2 regions of the Pradoshia sp. Z5_111 genome follow, and region 2 is predicted to be linked to the other one. Evidence: predicted binding sites of a transcription regulator. Region 2 holds the regulator's gene; the other holds the start of a gene.
What was found. Region 2 encodes LexA, which represses DNA repair genes until DNA is damaged. Its sites were predicted from a motif close to CGAACATATGTTCG; they were not measured.

Region 1: the regulator LexA is predicted to act here: its motif matches at 7,782-7,795, upstream of AC4D4A_RS08535 (YhjD family protein).

What each region holds. Positions count from the first base shown of each region.
Region 1 is NZ_JBZCPQ010000003.1:322,420-332,697, forward strand. It holds gene addB (helicase-exonuclease AddAB subunit AddB) at 1-2,686, opposite strand, end outside; gene AC4D4A_RS08510 (GNAT family N-acetyltransferase) at 3,046-3,459, opposite strand; gene AC4D4A_RS08515 (beta-carotene 15,15'-monooxygenase) at 3,492-4,559, opposite strand; gene abc-f (ribosomal protection-like ABC-F family protein) at 4,759-6,654, opposite strand; gene AC4D4A_RS08525 (RAxF-45 family protein) at 6,785-6,904, opposite strand; gene AC4D4A_RS08530 (TVP38/TMEM64 family protein) at 7,005-7,616, opposite strand; gene AC4D4A_RS08535 (YhjD family protein) at 7,828-8,202, shown strand; gene AC4D4A_RS08540 (competence protein ComK) at 8,219-8,812, opposite strand; gene AC4D4A_RS08545 (IDEAL domain-containing protein) at 9,072-9,302, shown strand; gene AC4D4A_RS08550 (aminoglycoside adenylyltransferase domain-containing protein) at 9,419-10,228, opposite strand; gene AC4D4A_RS08555 (GNAT family N-acetyltransferase) at 10,240-10,278, opposite strand, start outside.
Region 2 is NZ_JBZCPQ010000001.1:732,121-742,398, forward strand. It holds gene AC4D4A_RS03565 (DUF896 domain-containing protein) at 1-230, opposite strand, end outside; gene AC4D4A_RS03570 (YneB family resolvase-like protein) at 310-957, opposite strand; gene yneA (cell division suppressor protein YneA) at 1,027-1,350, opposite strand; gene lexA (transcriptional repressor LexA) at 1,505-2,131, shown strand; gene AC4D4A_RS03585 (helicase-related protein) at 2,335-4,806, opposite strand; gene AC4D4A_RS03590 (winged helix-turn-helix transcriptional regulator) at 5,366-5,707, opposite strand; gene AC4D4A_RS03595 (SDR family NAD(P)-dependent oxidoreductase) at 5,907-6,086, shown strand; gene AC4D4A_RS03600 (hypothetical protein) at 6,073-6,246, opposite strand; gene AC4D4A_RS03605 (SDR family NAD(P)-dependent oxidoreductase) at 6,191-6,658, shown strand; gene AC4D4A_RS03610 (ribonuclease FAU-1 family protein) at 6,866-7,222, opposite strand; gene AC4D4A_RS03615 (hypothetical protein) at 7,234-7,407, opposite strand; gene AC4D4A_RS03620 (hypothetical protein) at 7,656-8,105, opposite strand; gene AC4D4A_RS03625 (2OG-Fe(II) oxygenase) at 8,344-8,994, shown strand; gene AC4D4A_RS03630 (AMP-binding protein) at 9,220-10,278, opposite strand, start outside.

The DNA of each region.
Region 1 (10,278 bases), on a different contig from region 2:
TTAAAGTAATTGAGGCTCTCGCCACAATTTGTTCGAGTTTCCTTTTTAAGTAATGGAATCGATTGGAAGATAATAGGATTTCATTCTGCAGTTTCGGCGCCATTACCTCTACAGCCGTTCTGGCTAATTGGATACATTGCTCCCGTGATAAAGCTCCCCAGCTTGTCCCGCGATCGATGATTTGTTCCGTCATCCATTGCAGAGCACCATGGAACATTTCTCCGATATCAGGAGCTTCTAAACGGTAGATATCCCGTTCCCTAAGCTTTAAGCCGTGTGAGGAAAAATGCGCAAATGGACAGCTATTGAATAGCTCCATTCTCGACACGCTGCCCTGGATTGTATCTCCATACAATTCAACCGCTTTTTGGTCAGGGATTTTCTTCGCTTTATTTTGATACGAAAGCGCTGAAAGAACAAAGGCTGCCTGATCCTTCATCGGGCCGTCTTTAACATATTCGTTATATACATCCCACCAAACAGGGGATACCGGATAATTCCTTTTTTTCTGTTGAAGCTGGCTCGCCAGGAATGACAGCGTTGCTCTAGTCTGAACCACATACTCCAGCTGCAGCTCATCACTCATTTCAGCCGGATCATGCACAAAGAAGGTTTCTTTTACTGAACCAAATAAATCCTTAACTCGTTTCATATAAGATGAAGCCAATAACTGCTTTCCTTCGTCATCAGCCAGTGGATAAGAAAAATATACATAGTCGGATGCCAGCAGGAATGCCTTGTATGCAGCAAACTCCTCATCCAACAACTTAGTGCTTGATGTCGGTGCCATCTTTATTCCCGAAGACTGCAGTGCTTCTCGATCCTTATCTGAAAGGATTCCCCCTTCACTTACTTTAGAAGGTATCACGCCTTCATTTAAGCCTGCTATGAAAGCAATCTTTACATTTTGAGGGCGCGATAAATCCATATTGGTCACGACTACTTGGTCAAGGGAAGGTGGAATTAAAGAGAAGTTCAGTGTTTCAATCCCGCTTTCTAGGATTGCACCAAAATTCTTTAACGTAACCGGCCTGTCCCCAACAATTTCTACAAATTGATCCAGCAACTCCATAACACCATTCCATGCCTGATCGTGCTCTGTTGCATGGATGAGTCGGCCTTCCTGCTCATCGCTTCTAGCCATTTTTTCAAGCTTTTCCGGTATATCAAGCTCATCTAAATACATGTATAAAGCCTGAGCATAATCCGTTCCGGATGTTGCTTTTTTAAAACGATTTGCAAGTCGACGGATGGGCTCTGCCACTTGTTCCTTCGTTTCATTCAGCAACGCTTCCATTTTCAGCTCTTCATCTGTCTGGACACTGGCCACCAGTTCAAGACCGCGATTTTTTTTATACTTCCATCCCTGCTTCTTACTCCATCGGTCACCATAATAGCCTCTGGATAATACGTAATTTTCTAGCAGAGCAGCACTCTCACGCTCTTTTGGTATATAGGCATTCTTATCAAACAAAAGGTCTGTTTTTATAGCACGGAACATCGGTTCATAACGCCAATTATTCGTTACGGCTTCAAGCGTAGAACGAATAAGCTCGATCAAAGGGTGATTAAGCATAGGTCTCTTTTGGTCGATAAAGACAGGAATGCCATAGTCCATAAAGACGGTTTCCACCACTTCAGCATATTCCTGGCTATTTCTCATTAATACAAAGATATCTCTGTATCGATATCCTTCCCTAACACTCTTTAAAATCTTACGCGCGATTCCTTCCACCTCTGCCCTTCTGTTACCAGCCGGGCAAAATTCAAAATTCGGCTCCTGATTGTAAACTGGTGCCGGTCTGTTGGCAAACCATTTATCCAAATGCTGCATGGATTTATTTTGAATAAATCGATGCGGCTCCTTAAATAAACGATCCTCCTCCACCTTTACTCCGTTTTGGAGCGCAATCTGGTATAGATCAAAATAAGTTTCCCCTGTCATCCTGAATAAATGAAGTGGATCAGGCGCCCATTCTTTAAAGGGCTGATCTAATGTCAACGAAACCGTCACATTCCTGCAGTGTTGCATTAGAGCTGCCATAATGCCGTATTCCTGGGCTGTAAAGCTGTAAAATCCATCTATATAAATTTCAGCATCGCGAAGGTAAGCTGATTCAGGCATCTTTTCTACTAATAAAGTAAAGTAATCCTCTGAATCTACGTACTGACCTTCTAATTCACGCTCAAATCCATTGTATAAAAGGGATAAATCATCAAGCTTTGACCGTAAAATCGGTGAAACCTTTCCATCTGATTGGTTCAGCATTTCCTCTGGAGTCAGGCAATATCGCTTACATTCCTTCAGCAAATCACTTAACTGTGTAATGAAGCCCTGCTTATCACTGGAACGTTGAAAGGTTTTTAATTCATCCTTCTTTTCCTCCATGATTTTGCGGATCACCATATTAACACCGACATTATTTAAATGCCGCCTGCCCATACCGCCTGTTTCTTGAAGAACCTTCCAAGCCAGACGGCTGAAGCTAAACACTTGGGCACGTATCATCCCGCCCAGATTAGGTGTATTAATCAATTCCAGTTCAGCTTGAAAAGTCATCTGATCTGGAACAATATATATAATCGAAGAACCTTCCGGATCACTCTCCAGCTTGGTCCTAATGTCATTTAAAATAGTCTCAGTCTTACCTGTACCTGTTTTTCCAATATAAAATTGCAAAGACATTAAATGTGCCTCCCCCCTTTATATCTATCTCTCTATTTTATCATAATTCATGGCGTTTTCTCTTCAATTGACTCTATATCCCAGCATTGTAAAAAATGGTTTATTTTAATGGTGAATAGAAGATTAGTTTTTGTTATATATCACAGGAAACGAGGGAAGAAGGAGAAGACAAAATAGGCACTAATATGAAAATTACAATCGACAAGAAAAATAAAACAATGACCATCTGGATTGATGATCATTGTTTTTGGTTAGTATCATTATTGAATTCTATGCTCTCACTTTATATTTGTTAGGCATTTTATTAGGCGCTATCCTTACTTTAAACTTTTCAAAAAAACGAAAATAGATGACTAAAATTATTCACCAAATGTTTTTCTAAATCCATAAAAAGGTCTGTAACCGATTTGGTTATAAAAGGATTGAGATTCACCGCTTGCCAGCATCTCTATTCTCGTAGAGGGATACAATCCATGTACAAACTTTAGCAGATACTGACCAATCCCTAGCCCTCTATATCTTTTATCGATTAAAAGTTCGCAAATATAGAGAGTGACATGTCTATCAGTAAAGCCCCTAATATATCCGATAATTTCCTCTTTTGAGAGTACTACAAATGCAATATTGGAATTGTTCCAGGCTTGCTTTGTTTTATCTTTCCCCGCAACCAAGTTTGTCCATTGTTCTTCCGCATTCAGCTTATTTATAGAAACAAAGTCTTGCTCACTATATTTGCGGATTTCTATGGGCTGCCCATTCTCTATGTGAATCATGATATCCCCCAATGCCTTTTTTATCGTTACTCCTAATGATTAGTATCCCTATCTAATGTGACCTTTTCTCTCAGAATAACCTTGAATCTTTCTGGTTCATCTACTCGAATCGCAACTTGTTCATATTCTTTCTTTATACCCATTATAAGAGTGGCTTGAACAGGGTGTTTTAATTTTAAAATAACATCTGGATAAACTTCTTCTAAATCTCGGTAAATGAATTCAACCGTCTTTTCAGTAACTTTTTGCTTAAGTTGTTCTTGTTCATCAATTATGGATTCAATATCTGTCCACTTTATTTCCATACGTTTCATTAATCCAAGCGAAATATACATACGGTCCTCCGTAATCTTTAAGGGATTCAAACGGACAGCCTGAATATCTGCCACAAAAAGAATGACCGAGTATATATTAAGAAGGAGTAAGATCATGGACAATAGAAAGTATTTTTCATGCAGCCACCAATGAATTGCTGCGGTTTCAAAAACAATCGCGTGAATCAACATCACTTGGAAAGCAATATAGCTTGATTTTTGATGCAAGGTGTATTGATTTTCGCCCAGCTTCACCGTTTTGTTCCAGCTTGCAAAAGCATAATAAAACATAAGCATTTCTGAACAGATCATTTGAATAATAACAGGCGTTTTTTTCATTTTTTGCTCAACAGCATTCGGGAATGAAAAAACAACTGGGAGTGGACTATTTTTAACAGAACGGGTAATGTACGGCATATATTTGAACAATGTAACGATGAGCAGCACTTCAAAACATACTAATAAGCCTTCAATCAGAAAGCCGGCCCAGGTGATTGATTCAAATGGCGCCAAATATTCCATTGGAATTAGGAAGCGTACTAAAATGAGACCGCTGGCAGCCAATAAAATCATATTTTTCCATCCCCAGCTTTTCTTCCATGCCATAAATAAAACCGGTAAAACAAATGCCAAATCAAATATGGAGCCTACCACTGCACCATTTGGATTGTATTGTAAAATTTCAACTCCAAATGCTGTACGATATAAACAAACATTAGAGATTAGAACAAGCAGGAACAACATAATCAATAAAAAATCTCGATATAAGGATTTTTTCACAATCACTGTTTTCACACCTTTCTCCGAAACAATTCGACTTTTTCCTAACTGTCTATATGTATTTAAAAATAGAAATATCATCATTTCGCCTACAACAATCTTATTCTACAAATCCCATTTTTATCCTGCACACTTCTATTTCAAAGCAAGAAAAGACGGCAATCATTGCTTGCCGTCTCTTCAACCTCATTTGATTTATTTTAGGTCATATGCTCTCACAATCTAACCGCTCCAATTCATCATAAAGTCCATCACGTACCTCTTCTGCTTCTTTCTTTTTTACATATAGTAGCTGAAGTGCTTCTAATGCTGTCTCTTTCTCCATATCACGAATGATATCTGATAAAAGATGTTCCACCTTATCAATTTTTTTCTCCAGTGATTCGTAAGTCTCGTTCAAAATTACATGGTGTACAAGCTTCACATTACTCTGACTCCGAGTCACCGATTGACTTGTTTGTTTCCCTTGCAACATATCTGCAAGCATATGCTCTCTCGCCCAAGAATAATTCCCTAAATAAAGCTGTAATGTCCGATTTTGTAGCCAATATGTTTTTTGAAACAGCTTATTCAGCAAGTATCGATCATGGCTAACCGTAATAATAGTTCCCGGAAATTCACTTAATGCCTCTTCCAGCACTTCTCTCGAATCAATATCCAAATGATTCGTTGGTTCATCCAGTATCAATAAATTAATATCCTTATACATTAGCTGAGCGAGTCGTAATCTCATACGCTCACCCCCGCTTAATTTCTCAACCTTTTGAAAGACTTGAAAACCATAGAAAAGGAACCGGGCCAGAATATGACGGGCTTCCCCTTCTGTAACATGGACCTCTTGGCGGAAGGCCTCCAGAACGGTCATGTCTTTTCCTTCTTGAAATAGCTGTTGAGACAAGTATCCAATCTTCACATTGCTGCCCAGTTTAACCTCTCCATCGTCAGGTGTAATCTCATTCAGAGCCAATTTAAGAATAGTTGATTTCCCGGTGCCGTTAGCACCAACAATCGCGATTCGTTCACCGTATTGTACAAACAGGTCCATATTCTCAAACAATGTTTGCGTACCAAATCGCTTCGTAATTCCATGAAGCTGCAGAACATCTTTACCGCTTCGCTCTGATTGGTCAAAATCGAGGTCCATTTTACGCCTTTCTAAAATGGGCCGTTTAATTTTCTCCATTCTCTCTAGGGCACGTTCCATATTGCGGGCACGCTTATGCAATCCTTCACTCGGCGGATTCGCCTGATTGGCCCATTCGCGTAACCGTTTTATCGCTTCCTTCATTTTTTTGATTTTCTTCTGCTGTTCCTTATATTGATTAAATTCTTCCAGAAGCCGTTTTTCTTTTGCTTGCACGAATTCAGAGTAGTTTCCTTCGTATACGAATACCTCTCCATCGTCCAAGTCTAAAATCCTCTTAACCGTTCGATCTAGGAAAAATCGATCATGCGAGACAATTAGGACTGTCCCATCATAGTCTTCGAGGAATCCTTCAAGCCATTCAACTGCACCAATATCCAGATGATTGGTTGGTTCATCTAACAATAGGAGATCTGGCTTCTGCAGGAGCAGCACCCCTAGACCGACTTTTGTTTTCTCACCTCCGCTTAAGGAAACAAAACGTTTATCGAGCATCGAATCGAGCATCAGCCCATTGGCTATCTTCATAATCGTGCTGTCCATCTCATAGCCGCCAAGCCGTTCAAACTGCTCCTGAACTTCTCCATACTGTTCTATACTGCGAGCCAATGAGCTTTCATTAGTTTCAACAGCCATACTATGCTCAAGTTTATCCAGTCTCTCCTTCAGCCCAATCATATGGCTAAAAGCAGATTGTAAGCATTCATATACCGTGGTGCCATCAGTAAAGTCAGGGATTTGTGACAGCAAGCCCAATGCTGCACCCTTTTTAATGTGAATAGCCCCTTCATCAATTGTTTCGACACCTGCTATCATTTTAAGAATTGTTGATTTCCCACAGCCATTCCGACCAACGAATCCAATTCGTTCTCCTTCCTTGATCTCAAACGTAATATTTTCAAATAGCTTTGTTCCGCCATAGTTTTTTTCAATTTGCTGTACACTGCATACAATCATGTGCATAAACCCCTCTCACGCCCATACCCTGTACATGAAAAAAAGCCATGGGAAAGTCGATATAAGACTTCCCCATGGCTTTTGAATTTCTATTCTATCAAGGGTATAGAGACTTATTATCGTTCTTTTTTCATATGAAATTTCCTAAAAAGGGCAGACTACCCCCTTGACGAAATTGCACATGAAAAATGGCACGAATCAATGACAAGTTTTCAAGCCATTGCAAACATACCTTCACAGAACGATTCATCTCTACACCTCCTTCAATGGAATAATTTAGTTATAATTATAAACTTTCAGTTAATTATTAACAACCGCTTTTTTACACTCTTCACAGATATTCTTCCATTCTACGAATGGTCCTTCTGTTCCACCCGATTCAAACGCAATTCTACTTGCTTGCCTACTAGCCACAAAAGGAAAATGACGATACCCACAATAATACTTTTAACTGGTTCGCGAATTAAAGACATAATGTCATGGCCAATATAACTAATAGTAAAGATCATAACCAATTTTCCCGCAAAGACAGCAAGCATATATTGTTTTGGACTAATGTCAGATAATCCGCAAACAATATTTACGATCGCAGATGGAGTGAATGGGAAACAAAGCAAGATAAACAACGGGCCAAATCCATGATGGTTGATCCAGAGCATCGCTTTTTGCACAGCCGAATGTCTATGTAAAAATGAAAGGGCTTTTTTCTTTCCATATTTTCTGGACAAATAAAACACAACCATTGCACCAGCGACAGCACCTGTCCAGGAGAGAAGAAAACCAATCCATAAGCCAAAAGCATTGGCATTAGCCGTCACAAAAACAAACAAAGGCAAAAAAGGAAGGAACGCTTCAACAAACGGGAGCAGCAATCCCGGAATGGGACCTAAGTTTCTATAATCACTTATTAATTCGGCTAAATGCTCCAATGTTAGCCATTCTGTTAACCAATTAAGATCCATAGTCTCTCCTCACAAACAAATAACAAATTCAGTCCATACTATATAAATATCCCCATATACATTAGATTGAAACAATCCTTACCCCTATTATATCAGATTGCTGTAAGGAGAGAATTAGTTAGAAAATAAACTTGTCAAAAATGTGAAAAGCGATTATTCTATTTAAGAACATATGTTCGTTTTTTACAGACATTGAAAGGACGCGATTTACATGACCCGCATCCCTACAGAAGAGCGCAATATAATGGAAAAAGCGATCTATCTACCCATGGTCCTCACCGTCCTTGCCCGAGACCTTCAAGTGGTAAAAGCATCGCCCCTAAAATTAAAACAACCATACATATTATTAATTGATGAAACCATGAAACAGGTCCAAGCGGAATTGAAGCAAGCAAGCCACTATATGAGGACACATCAACTCAAAGTGGAAGAAACAAAAAGAGACGAATCATTCACCTCCTTTTTATTTCTGTATAAGGGCTATGAGGAATACCATAATTATTTCAATCCCCGCATTCGAAATAAAGTACAGGAATTACTGGAGTATTATTTTTTGAAGCAATGGACTGACCAACTGAAAAATTAACAGCAATAAGTATGCATCAACCTTCCTTATAACTATTTGATGAATGCATCAAAACATGCTTTGTTTGGAAATCTGAATTCCTATCATTAACTTGCATAGCATTATATAAATAATGTGTCTTTCGCTCCGTCTCTGCTAAGGTTTGAAGCAGCTTCGACTTCAACATCGCAGTTCTGAGCATCTGATTTTCAATAATACTATAGGAAACCGGAACAACGATAGATTGTTTATTATGAAAATTGATTTGTGTTTTAGTCGCATCAATCTTAACTCTGGATACAATATGCTCATAAGAAAGCCAAATACACGATTCTTTTGCAGGAGATGTAGTAGGAAAAAAGAATAGGCGATTAGCCGGTTCTAACGATATCGGCACTTTATGCGAGATACCAAGGAGCTTTTTCGTCGACTGACATCTTCCAGGATAATCAGCTCCAAAATAATCACAGCTGGATTTTACTACTTCAGATGGTCTAAAAGGTACTAAAATTTCTTCATCAAATTCAATCACTTTAGAATACGTTTTCGATCCATATTCTACTGGAACAACAGCAAATGTAAATGGACTTATTTCGTAATCCTCTCTCCTGCTTATCACGTTCTTTTCCATGGCTTCCTCCTTATAGATCCTACAATATTACTACAATTTCAATATAACATAATATTTCGAAATAATTGGTTTATTCACCAAAATTTCAAATTTAACCCAAAATCCCCATGATTGTTAAAGTTATTTTGTTTTATATTTTGGGTATCTTATATATTAACTATTTCAAACTACTAAAATAAATTTTCTGAATAATTTAAATATTTAGTTGATTTTTCTTTTCATCTGACTTATAATAAAAAAAAGCAACGGGGGGATATCCATGAATCACGAAAAAGCAAATACAGATATCGTAAAAGCTGTTGATGTGACTGTTGACCAGGGGACCATGGAAGATCTACTGATGGATATGATGATTTACGAAGCTCAACTAACCCATGCACAAAGGAAACTGAAAGAAGAAATCGATCATGCCTTGGACAATAAGGACAAAGAAGCATTTATGAAACTTTCCGCCGAGCTAATTGAATTGGAGAAAAACTTTGGGAATTAAATCAAACAACTTGTAACGAGTAAATACGGTGTATAAACAAAATCACAGAGCGAGGATTATTTAATCCCGCCCTGTGATTTTCTTGTTTTCACTCTTTAATCAATTATTTCTCTAAATTAAATGAAACGTTGACTGCAATCAATCAAATACCTCGAAAATGATATAGTCGAATCCAAAAGTTCCTTGTTTGAATTATATAAAGTCCCCTTATCACCTGTGCGAGCACGGATAGCTTCATTAATAACCTGATGATACTCTTTTGGCATATGGCTTAATCCATATCCCCCTGCCCCTGTTTTGGAAATAACATCGTCCTCCGCTAACGTATAGTATTGACGAAGCAGCCCAAGAACTGTCCATTCTATTTCCTCCCGTAAATCACGAGCAGACCTACCCACCAATTCATCGACTGAGGATTCCATCCACTGAATTCGATTGGCCCAGTAAGTATTCATATTCGCAAATACATAGGATTTTAATTGCTTTGAGGGGAATTCCAGTTTAAAATCAGAGGATGCAGGTCCCAGAACAGTGATTCCTTTTTCAGCAAAAAGGGTCCATGTCACAGGATTGAAATTAAAATAGGGACCAAAGCTTAAATTGCCGCTATTATAATAAAAATGATTTTGATGATCATTTTTCACTTTTCCTAATTCTCCCCAAGTAATATAGACACCGTCCATCTCTGGAGACTTATATTTTTGAGCGATCATTCTATGAATCTTTGAGAGAATACCAGCTTCATCATCTGTTAAATGCCGACTTGTAACAGCAATAAAATCGATATCACTTCTACCTTTTTCAAAGGCATCCAATGCAATGGAGCCATGTAAATACAAACCCTCCAACGCATTTGGCAGATATTCATTAAATAATCCTTTGTATTCATTCAAAATAGTTTCTGCGATTTTTGGTATTTTCAACATACCTATCCCTCTTAAAATTCTTTTGTCATAAACACACTGTTCGGGTCCTC
Region 2 (10,278 bases):
TAATGTAATTTTTTATTACGTAGTTTTTTTATTTTTTCAGGTGTAACATCCTTACCTTCGGGATCGATGATTGTCAGACCTTCAACCGTATTTCGCATTGAGGTACGGAAGGTTTCCAAATACTCTTTCCTTAGGAGAGATTGTTCAGTGGCTTCTTCTTTTGTAAGGCCTACTGTTTTTGATTTCTTAGATAATTCATTAATTCTTTTAATTTTATGCATTGGCAGCATAGTATTGCTCCTTCTATTTAAAATATAAGTAGATATTGTCATCGTATAGAAAAATTGCGTAATTTTCAAGAATGAACTATTAATTAGGATTCTTTTTCATATATTCTGAATATCTCCGGTGAATGGTAGCCTTTGAGAGATCATAGCCTTTTCTGTTTAAATTCTCCGTAATTTCAGCAAATGTTAATCCTTTAATACGCAGCTCAATGACCTCCTGTAATGGTACCTCTGACCTTTCTCTTCCGCCTCCAAGATGTTGATTTGCCAAATTTCTTTGTGGTTTATATCCATTTTCAATTGCTCGTTTCATCCCTCTTCTAATTTTACTGTTTTGTAATTTCCGCTGATATTCCTCTACTATACTGATGATTTGCAAAAGCATGGCATCTGTTTCAGAAACCTCAAGCTCACCATTATGAGTAACCGTATATAATTTTACCCCTTCTTTATAGATGCAATGTAATAGAGCAATCTTGGCATTTCCTCTGCCAAGTCTTGTTTCATCCTGAATCAAGAGCCCCTCGATTTCTCTATTTTTCATTTTTTCCAGCAAGATTAGAATGCCTTCTCGTTCTAAGTCATATCCACTGGCTTGTTCTTTTTCGATTATGACAACCTCGAACCCCTTTATGGCAGCCAGTCTTGTTAACTCCTGCTCCTGCCTTTCCAGTGATGTTTCCTGAGAACTTTTATCTGTGCTGACTCTGCAATAAATTCCAACCTTCATTTTCTCTCACCATTCTTCTTTACATATAGATAAGGCCGGGAAAAATTCCCGACCTTACTGATTATATAGTTATTTATCAGAATCTGCTAAGTGTAGCATTTCTGTATTTTCATTCATTTTCTTTACAGGAATCACAATCGTTTGCCCTTCCTTTAAATGATTAATGTGCAAGTCATTATGTTCCTGAACCCAAGAGACAAATTCAGTCTGTGTCATTTCGCTGCCATCAAAACGTTCAGCCATATCCCAAACTGTATCTCCTTTTTTAATCGTGATTTGTTGATAATCATCTTTCGGTGCTTCAATATTTGTTACTATCATTGTAGTTATTAATAAGAAAAGACCTATAAAAAACAAGATGGAATAATTATAAGAAGTCCATAATTTTTTCATTAATAAAACCCCCATCGAATGTATGTTCGTTTAATATAAACTAAGTATAAACCGAACAAACGTTTTGTGTCAACACAAAAAACGAACTTATGTTTGTACTGTTAAACAGGAAATGATATACTAAAAACAAGAAAAGCTAAAAGAGGTGCGGGAGATGACTACTAAATTATCCAAACGGCAACAGGATATTTTGCTATATATTAAAGAAGAAGTTAAAACGAAGGGCTATCCACCTTCCGTTCGAGAAATCGGAGAAGCAGTCGGACTGGCTTCAAGTTCCACGGTTCATGGTCACTTAGCGCGATTGGAAAGCAAAGGGCTTATTAGACGAGATCCTACTAAACCACGTGCTATTGAAATCCTGGATATGGATCCACATGACCATATTCCAAAAACAAATTCAGTTAATGTACCATTAATCGGGAAAGTAACTGCTGGGCAGCCTATTACAGCTATCGAAAATATAGAAGAATACTTCCCTCTACCTGAGCATATGGCTCCTGCCGATGAAAATGTGTTTATGCTTGAAATTATGGGTGACAGTATGATTGAAGCTGGAATACTTAACGGTGACTATGTAATTGTTCGCCAGCAGCATACAGCAAACAATGGCGAAATTGTCGTAGCCATGACTGAAGATGATGAAGCTACCGTAAAACGTTTCTTTAAAGAAGATACTCATTTCCGTCTGCAGCCGGAAAATTCTATGCTCGAGCCTATCATTCTACAAAATGTCAGTATCTTGGGCAAAGTGATCGGGTTATACAGAAACATTCAATAAGAACGTTGGGACCGGCTTTCAGCCGGTTCTACTTATGTGTTTAAAATCTATTATCTCTATTTTCTCTATTAAACTTATGCATTTAAGGATTGGCATATTCCACTTTATAAATAGATTAATGCTTTTATTTATCTCGTAGTTTACATAATATAATTATGTAATACAAAAAGCTTGCAACCATTATGATAGCAAGCTTAAATGTCCTATATATCCCATCCTTTGTAATAGTATCTTGATCGTTTACTCTCTTCATAACACGATTGGCAAATAGCAAATGGATAATTCCAGCTTAACGGCTTATTGCATGATCGACACTTTGTTTGATATTTTTTAACCCCTTTTCTTAACTGATTATGTGCGTCTGAACTGATTTCTTCTCTTACTCGCTCCCAATAGACCGTTTCACTTCTTCGATCTAATTTATACAAAAACAATAAATGCAATCCTACTGATTTATAAGATAATTCAAGTTCATCCAAGGAATCTTTCTTTATTAAAGGCTCTCTCAATTCTCTTCTATCCACAATGGCTTTCATATTATAGAGCCATTGATTAACGAGGCTCTCCTCATTCGCTGAAAAAGGTAAATGCAGAAAACCGTATAAATCAGTTATCGACATTCGTCCTTCTATTTGTTCATGGCGAATTAAATGATATAAAGCTTTTTCCTGAGTAAGCGGCGCTTTTGTTGTCCCGGCAGGATTTTTAAATTCATCCCATAATTCAAAGAATTGATCAAAGCTGGAATGATAACGTTTAAAGCGTTCAAATACACCCTGTGTAGGAGCTATTGTAAATGTACTGATTGGTCGGTCTTCACCATTCAACAATCGTTTCATTAAACCAATTTGATCAGTAAATGCCACTCTTCCTTCATTATATATACCTTTACGGCCGGCACGTCCTGCTAACTGCTTTACTTCCTGAGAGGTCAATAAACGCCTTCTCGTGCCATCAAATTTATCATTTTCGAGAAAAACGACCCGCCTAATCGGTAGATTGAGCCCCATCCCGATAGCATCTGTAGATACAATCACTCGCGTCTCCCTGTTAATGAACCTCTGAATTTGTTTAGCTCTTGTCTCAGGAGGCATACTTCCATAGATTACACTTACTTTATGGCCGTTTCTCTCCAGCTTTGAAGCGGTTTGAAGCACTTTATTTCGAGAAAATACAATCAAAGCATCCCCTGCCTTGGCATGTTCAATCTTAAAAGGTTTTTTCTCTACAATAAGCGGTATATCCCGTTTGTATTCATGAATTTCAATATCATTTCCCTGAAGCAGATTTAAAATCATCCTTTTCGAGTTGTGACTGCCTATGATGTGAACCTCGCGAGCTCGTGCTTTATTAATAGCTCTAAACCAGGAAAATCCTCGATCTTTATCTGCTATCATTTGCGCTTCGTCTATAACCATGACATCGAATTCATCTTTCTCAGTAAACATTTCAATTGTGCAGGAATAATGCGTGGCATTTGCAATATCCTTTTCTTCTTCACCTGTCTTTAACGCACAGGCAATTCCGTTGTTTCTAAGCGTTTCATATACTTCAAGTGCCAATAACCTTAGAGGTGCCAGATATATACCCGACGCAGCTTGCCTTAATCTATTTAGTGCCTGATAAGTTTTACCGGTATTTGTTTCTCCAATATGCAGAATATATTTAGTGTTGCTATAAACGGTCGTCTTGTATTCCACACCAAAGATGTCATCCAGTTTCTTTTGTTTTATTTCTTCCTGTTTTCTCATCTCTTCTAATTTCTGTTCTCTTTTTTCAATTCTCTCTTTGTGCTGAGTATGATATAAGGGCATTTGTATATCAAAATCATCCGGGTGGGTTCGAACATCTATAAGGTCCTCAATCAATTCCTGCTCTATTTCACTTTCATATTCCCATTGAAATTCACTAATATTTCCGCCGATCAATTGCCTGATCAGCTTATGATTAATCGACCCTTTAAACAAATTCTCATATTGGTTTATGATCTGATTCGGCAATTCTGATACTATAAATGGGTATATGGTTTCGTATACAAAGGTATCGATCAGATTTTGATAAATATATTCGTCAAAAGCAGAATCATCCTGGTATACATCATATCCCCAATATAAGAGGTCGTTGAGCGTTTCAAATTGGGCTTGATTGAAACCCTTCACATTTGCTATATCCTTTTGTAATTGATTTGCCACTTTATATCTGAGCTTTAAATAAAAATAAAGCTTGTTACTGCTCAAAATACTTAAGGCCTCATCTTTGATAACGGTATTCTCATAATTCCCTTTCAATTTTTTTAGCTTTACTGTTTCAAATAATTCATTCCATCGTTCTTCTGTTTCTCCAAAGTAATCTTGGATCCAACTTTTCATATCAAAGGATTTTAGTCCACTAAGTTCTTGTTCAACCATTTTATTAATTGCTTTCTTGGAGGCTCCTTCTGTTTCTATACCACGCAGCCCCAAAAATTTAATTTTTTCAGTTCTATTCATCCGCTGAAGCGTTCGACTCTTCCATGCTAAATTCCAAATCTGATTCAAATAACGTTCTCTGCTTTCCAAATAATCATGTATAGCAGGCTTTGCTTCGCTTTCTTCCATATATAATGATATATCATTCAGAATATCATTTTTTGCTTTTTCAACTGCTTCTTTATACCCTTTATTCAATATGTCCATTATTCCGTTCTCCTTCAACTGCCATAAAAATTCTCTTATAAGCCTAATATATACGATTACCCGCATATCTATAAATTTTATACGGTTGTTTACATAATATTATTATGTGATACCTCTTATTTATTCTTAATTTTTGTATTAAATCCACTTGGTTCATTACTTTATACAAATCATACATATAATATCACCGGATCAATCATAGTTGTTCCATTTTGTTTGGCTTGATGGCTCATTTTTTGTTTATCCAGAAAAAGTTAATTAAACAAAATAAACTCCCCATTCATTGAGGAGTTTTGATTTATTCTTTCATATTAAGGTTCTTGTACTTGAATTAAAACAGTTTATGTAGAATTATCAGCTTCCTTACTTTAATTTCCACATAAACAATCTCAGCTAAATTTGATATTGAATGAGTGATTGTTAAGGATTTTTCTTAATTAGTCTATATTTATAGCTGTTTTCATAAGGATTGTTACTATTGTTTAATATTAATTTGAGGTGTACAGCCATCTTCAGATAGGAATTTGCTCTACTTGCTATTCAACGAATGCCCCGTTAATTATTTTGTAACTCCATTACAATTCTGTATATACTCGTTTCCCCATTCCGTCAGCATACTAAGCGTAGGATTGAGCTTTATTCCTAGGTCAGTTAAAGAATATTCCACTTTTGGCGGAACTTGATTATAAACCTCACGGTGAATAAGTTGAAAGTTTTCCAGCTGCCTTAATTGTTTAGTCAATGATGAGTGCGTTAAGCCATCAAATCTCCGTAACAGTTCATTGAATCGTACTGGTCCGTCATTTAGATGAAAAATAATCATCAGAGACCATTTACCCGACAATACTTTCTGAGCAGTAGTGAACGGGCAAGTTAAATCGGCACTATTTAATTCAATCATGAAATCCACCTCTTCCTTTACTCTAAGTTCATATAACCCCTATCAATTAATGCAAAAATAAACCTGTGTCTGAATTGTTGTACTCCCTTATTAGTACACCATTTAATCGTAACGACACAAAAATATCGTACTATTCAGAATAATCATAATCCAATACTATTAATTATGCATTAAAATTATTATAAAAGGGGTAGATGATATGCCGACGAATAAAGGGAAATTCAACGGGAAAGTTGCCTTGGTTACAGGAGCAAGTCGCGGAATAGGGGCTGAAATAGCCAGAAAATTAGCTGCTGGCGGAGCGGAATTTATAGGCGTTCATTACGCCAGCAATAAAGACGCTGCTTCAAAAGTTGTTGATGATATTAAGCAGATTTAACCACCGGCATTTCCGGTGTAAATAAGCTTTGGACTGCATTTGAAAAGACTGTTCGCTCGGAAATCGGAACTATACGGCTGGACATCTTAATCAATAACGTAGGGATTGGACCTCCAGTTTCTTTTGAAGAAACATCCATCGAAATGTATGAGGATGTCATGAACGTTAACCTTAAAGCTCCTTTCTTCCTTTCTCAAGCTGCCAGCCCGTATATACCGAACGGCGGACGGATCATTAACACTTCTACTGGCTTTACTCGTGTTGCCGCTCCAATGCAAGCCATTTATGCGGCTTCCAAGGGCGCCCTTGAGACACTGACTTTGGCCTTAGCCCCACATTTTGCATCAAAAGGCGTTACAATTAATGCAGTAAGGCCTGGAATTACGGCTACTGATATGAACAAGGAAATGCGATCTACCCCAGAAGGCCTTGCACAAGCAGCTGCATTATCTGCGTTCAATAGAGTGGGTACAACTGAAGATGTTGCTGATGTAGTTATGTTTTTAGCATCCGAGGAAGCACGATGGATCACAGGGCACTTTATTGATGCCACCGGAGGAAGCAGGCTTTAAAACAAGAAGTTAGAAATTCTAAGCGATTTAATAATAAAGCAGAGACAAACGGAAATATAGAACTAATCGCTATTGATTAATTTAATTGAGATGAAGAGAAACATTCATCGTATGGGGTTTCTCTTTACTCTTCATTTAAAGTTGATACAAAAATGGACACCTATCCCTTTTATCCAAGAGCAAGAATTTATGTGAAAACAGCCATATTTATTGTAGGAAATCTATTAATAGATCTTTATGCTGAGCAGATAGTTTTAACAAATCCAATTCTCCACAGCTTATTAAACGTTTAAGGGTCTTTGCTTCATTCCAAGCTAAATCATAAAGTTGTTTATCAATGATTCCCTTGAATAAAGCATCCTCCAATTCATCAGTGTCTTTCTCAAGCATCTCACCAGAGGGTAAAAGAATGATATCCAGAAATAAATCATCCATCCATGGTCTACCATTATTTATTCCATTACAAAGACATATATCTATATACCATTGGACGATATCTCCTCTTTGATTAAACATTGTAGTTACTGAATGGTTCTTATCTGAAGGAAACTGCTGAAGCCACATATATCCATTATCTATGATGCAAAGATTTTTCTCACCATTTTTATATTTAAAGGCTTAACTACCTGTACTGCATGCAGCAACGTTATATATCCTTTGAACTCTCTTGTTTCAAGATATGTTTGGGAATATTCTCTTTTTAAAATGCGGTTCCAGTCAAAACGACCACCATATTTTCTTTTTAGCATACACGTATCTCCAATACTATGGACTTTCTTAGACTATTAAAATTCTCAGCATACTCCTATATTTCAACCAATTAATTCGCATAAAACTCAATTGCTATACTTAACTTTTAATATTCTTATCTTCTGCTACCTCAATAAAATTTTAATAATAGCTCTGTTAAATATTAAAAACCAAAGCCCTTTTACACGTGTTTACTTATGTTACTGGGGGAAGTCCGTTTGTGGAAACTCCTAAATGTAGAGAGTTATCAATATTTTACAATTGTGGTTACACCACGTTCAGTTAATAATGTTCGATGGCTAAGCTCTTCTACCCATTTTTTAGGGTTAAGCTGAAATAATCCATATTGATTTTGGTAGGTGTAACTACCAACGTTGATCATAATTGGCTCTGGAACTTCAAGGACACGCTGTATATATTCTTCATACCACTGTTGAACAGGTATTTCATAAAGCTCGATAACATCGCCTATATCCATATATTTCTCCAAATAAACGAAAAAATGATTACCAAGCGCTCCGACTTCATATATATATGGCATTGATAATATTGGTTTAACAATATCACACCACCATTTCTCTGCTTCATACACTGAGAAACACATATCTAATTCATCTATGCCATTAATAGGGTAATCCTCTATTTCTTCAGGCATTATAAATGGCTTAGATGATGCCAAAAATTGAATACGCGACATATACAAGCCCTCCGTTCACTACCATAAACTAGTTTCTATTCAATAAATTTATTTTGAAATCATTACAATTCCACTCTATAACTTTTTCTACTAAACTGCGAATCATTTCAAAATCTCATATATTATTTTTTTGAAATCTACTCTTCCATAAATAATTATATAAATTCTAATCAGCTTTATTAACATACATGATAAAATAACAAATAGAACAGAGAAAAGATGGGAGAGGAAGAAAAAAATGACAACTACCATTCATCCACAAAAAGAAACGCCTATTTTCCCCCACTCAGGCCATTTCATTGAAACAGAGAACAGACGAATTCCTATCTTAGCTCGTCACGGTGAACCACTTGTTGTGGTATTGGGAAACGTGTTAAGCAACGAGGAATGCGATACATTGATAGAGTTAGCGAAGCAAGATATGAAACGCTCAACCATTGGAGCAACCCGTGAAGTAAACGGCATGCGTACGAGTACAGGTGCTTTCATTGAAGATGCCCAAAATGAAACCGTTTTACACATTGAAAAACGACTAGCTGAAATCACTGACATTCCGTCTGAACATAGTGAAAATCTCCATATCCTTCGCTATACTCCTGGTCAGGAATACAAAGCACATTTTGATTATTTTGCTTCAACAAGTCAAGCAGCTCAAAACAATCGAATCAGTACAATTGTCTTATACCTAAACAATGTGGAAGAAGGCGGAGAAACGTATTTCCCTCATCTAGACTTATCAGTCGCTCCACAAAAAGGAATGGCGGTTTACTTTGAATATTTCTACCAAGACGAATCTCTGAACGAAAAGACCTTACATGGCGGTGCCCCTGTCACGAAAGGTGAAAAATGGATTGCAACTCAATGGATTCGGAAACAGCGTATTCGTTAACAGGACAGTAAAGCGAGGCAATGATGTATGCCTTGCTTTTTCTTTTGTTCCAATACATTCTATTAAATTATTTTAATCAAGTTAAATTTTCAAGAATACAGCAATCAAATTATATTAACTATAAAACTAATTAAAAAAGCATGGAGATTATCCATGCCAACGCTCAACTATTAGATGCTGTTTACCAACAAGTGATTCGCACACTTGCTTCCACCTAACAGGTTATCATTTTATTTTTATCTGATTGATTTCATGTACGATCTCCGGATTGACTAGGGAGGATAAATCACCTGCATCTTGATTAAGGAAGGTAGATTTGATGACTCGGCGCATAATTTTCTGGTTTCTCGTTTTTGGCAGGTCGCTAACAAAGTAAATAGCTGAAGGCTTGAGTGCTTTTCCAAGCTGATTGCCCAAAAGTTTCATGAGCTCCCCTTCGAGCTCTGTACTCCCCTTTACATTCGTTTGTAAAACGGCAAAGCATACACAGGATTCTCCTTTAAGCTCATCCGGAATACCGATAGCAGCCGCTTCAATCACATCTTCATGCTTAATAAGAATGGATTCATATTCAGTCGGGCCTACTCTTTTTCCCGCTATATTCAATGTATCATCGGACCGTCCTTTAATCTCCCAAAAAACACCGTCTGTACTCACCCAGTCCCCATGAACCCAGGTATTCTTATAGGTGCTCCAGTATGTATCCAAGTATCTTTCCTTCTCATTCCAGAAACCTTTAGTCATGCCAACCCATGGAGCGCGAATACATAGCTCACCCACTTCGTTCTTAACAGATTCTCCGGATGCATTCAAAACCGTAATATCCATGCCTGGCATCGGTGAGTTAAATGTAACAGGAGCAATAGGCTTCAATAAAACATTTCCTAAAATGCCACCGGATATTTCGGTGCCTCCTGAATAATTGATAATCGGGATATTCTTTTTCCCAACCCTTTCAAACAGCCAATTCCACGGATCCGGATTCCAAGGCTCACCCGTTGATCCAAACACTTTAAGAGATGAAAGATCATGAGAACCAATCGAGTCATCAGCCCTTGCCATTAAAGAACGAATTAATGTAGGTGAAATTCCTAATTGCGTAACTTTCCACTTTTCAACTAACTTCCATATCTGATTAGCCGTTGGGTAGTCAGGCACCCCATCGTAAAGCATGATCGTAGCTCCGTTCATTAAACTGGCAAACAACTGAAATGGTCCCATCATCCAGCCCATATCGGTTATCCAGAGAAGCTTATCACCTTTGACCATGTCCATTGAGATTCT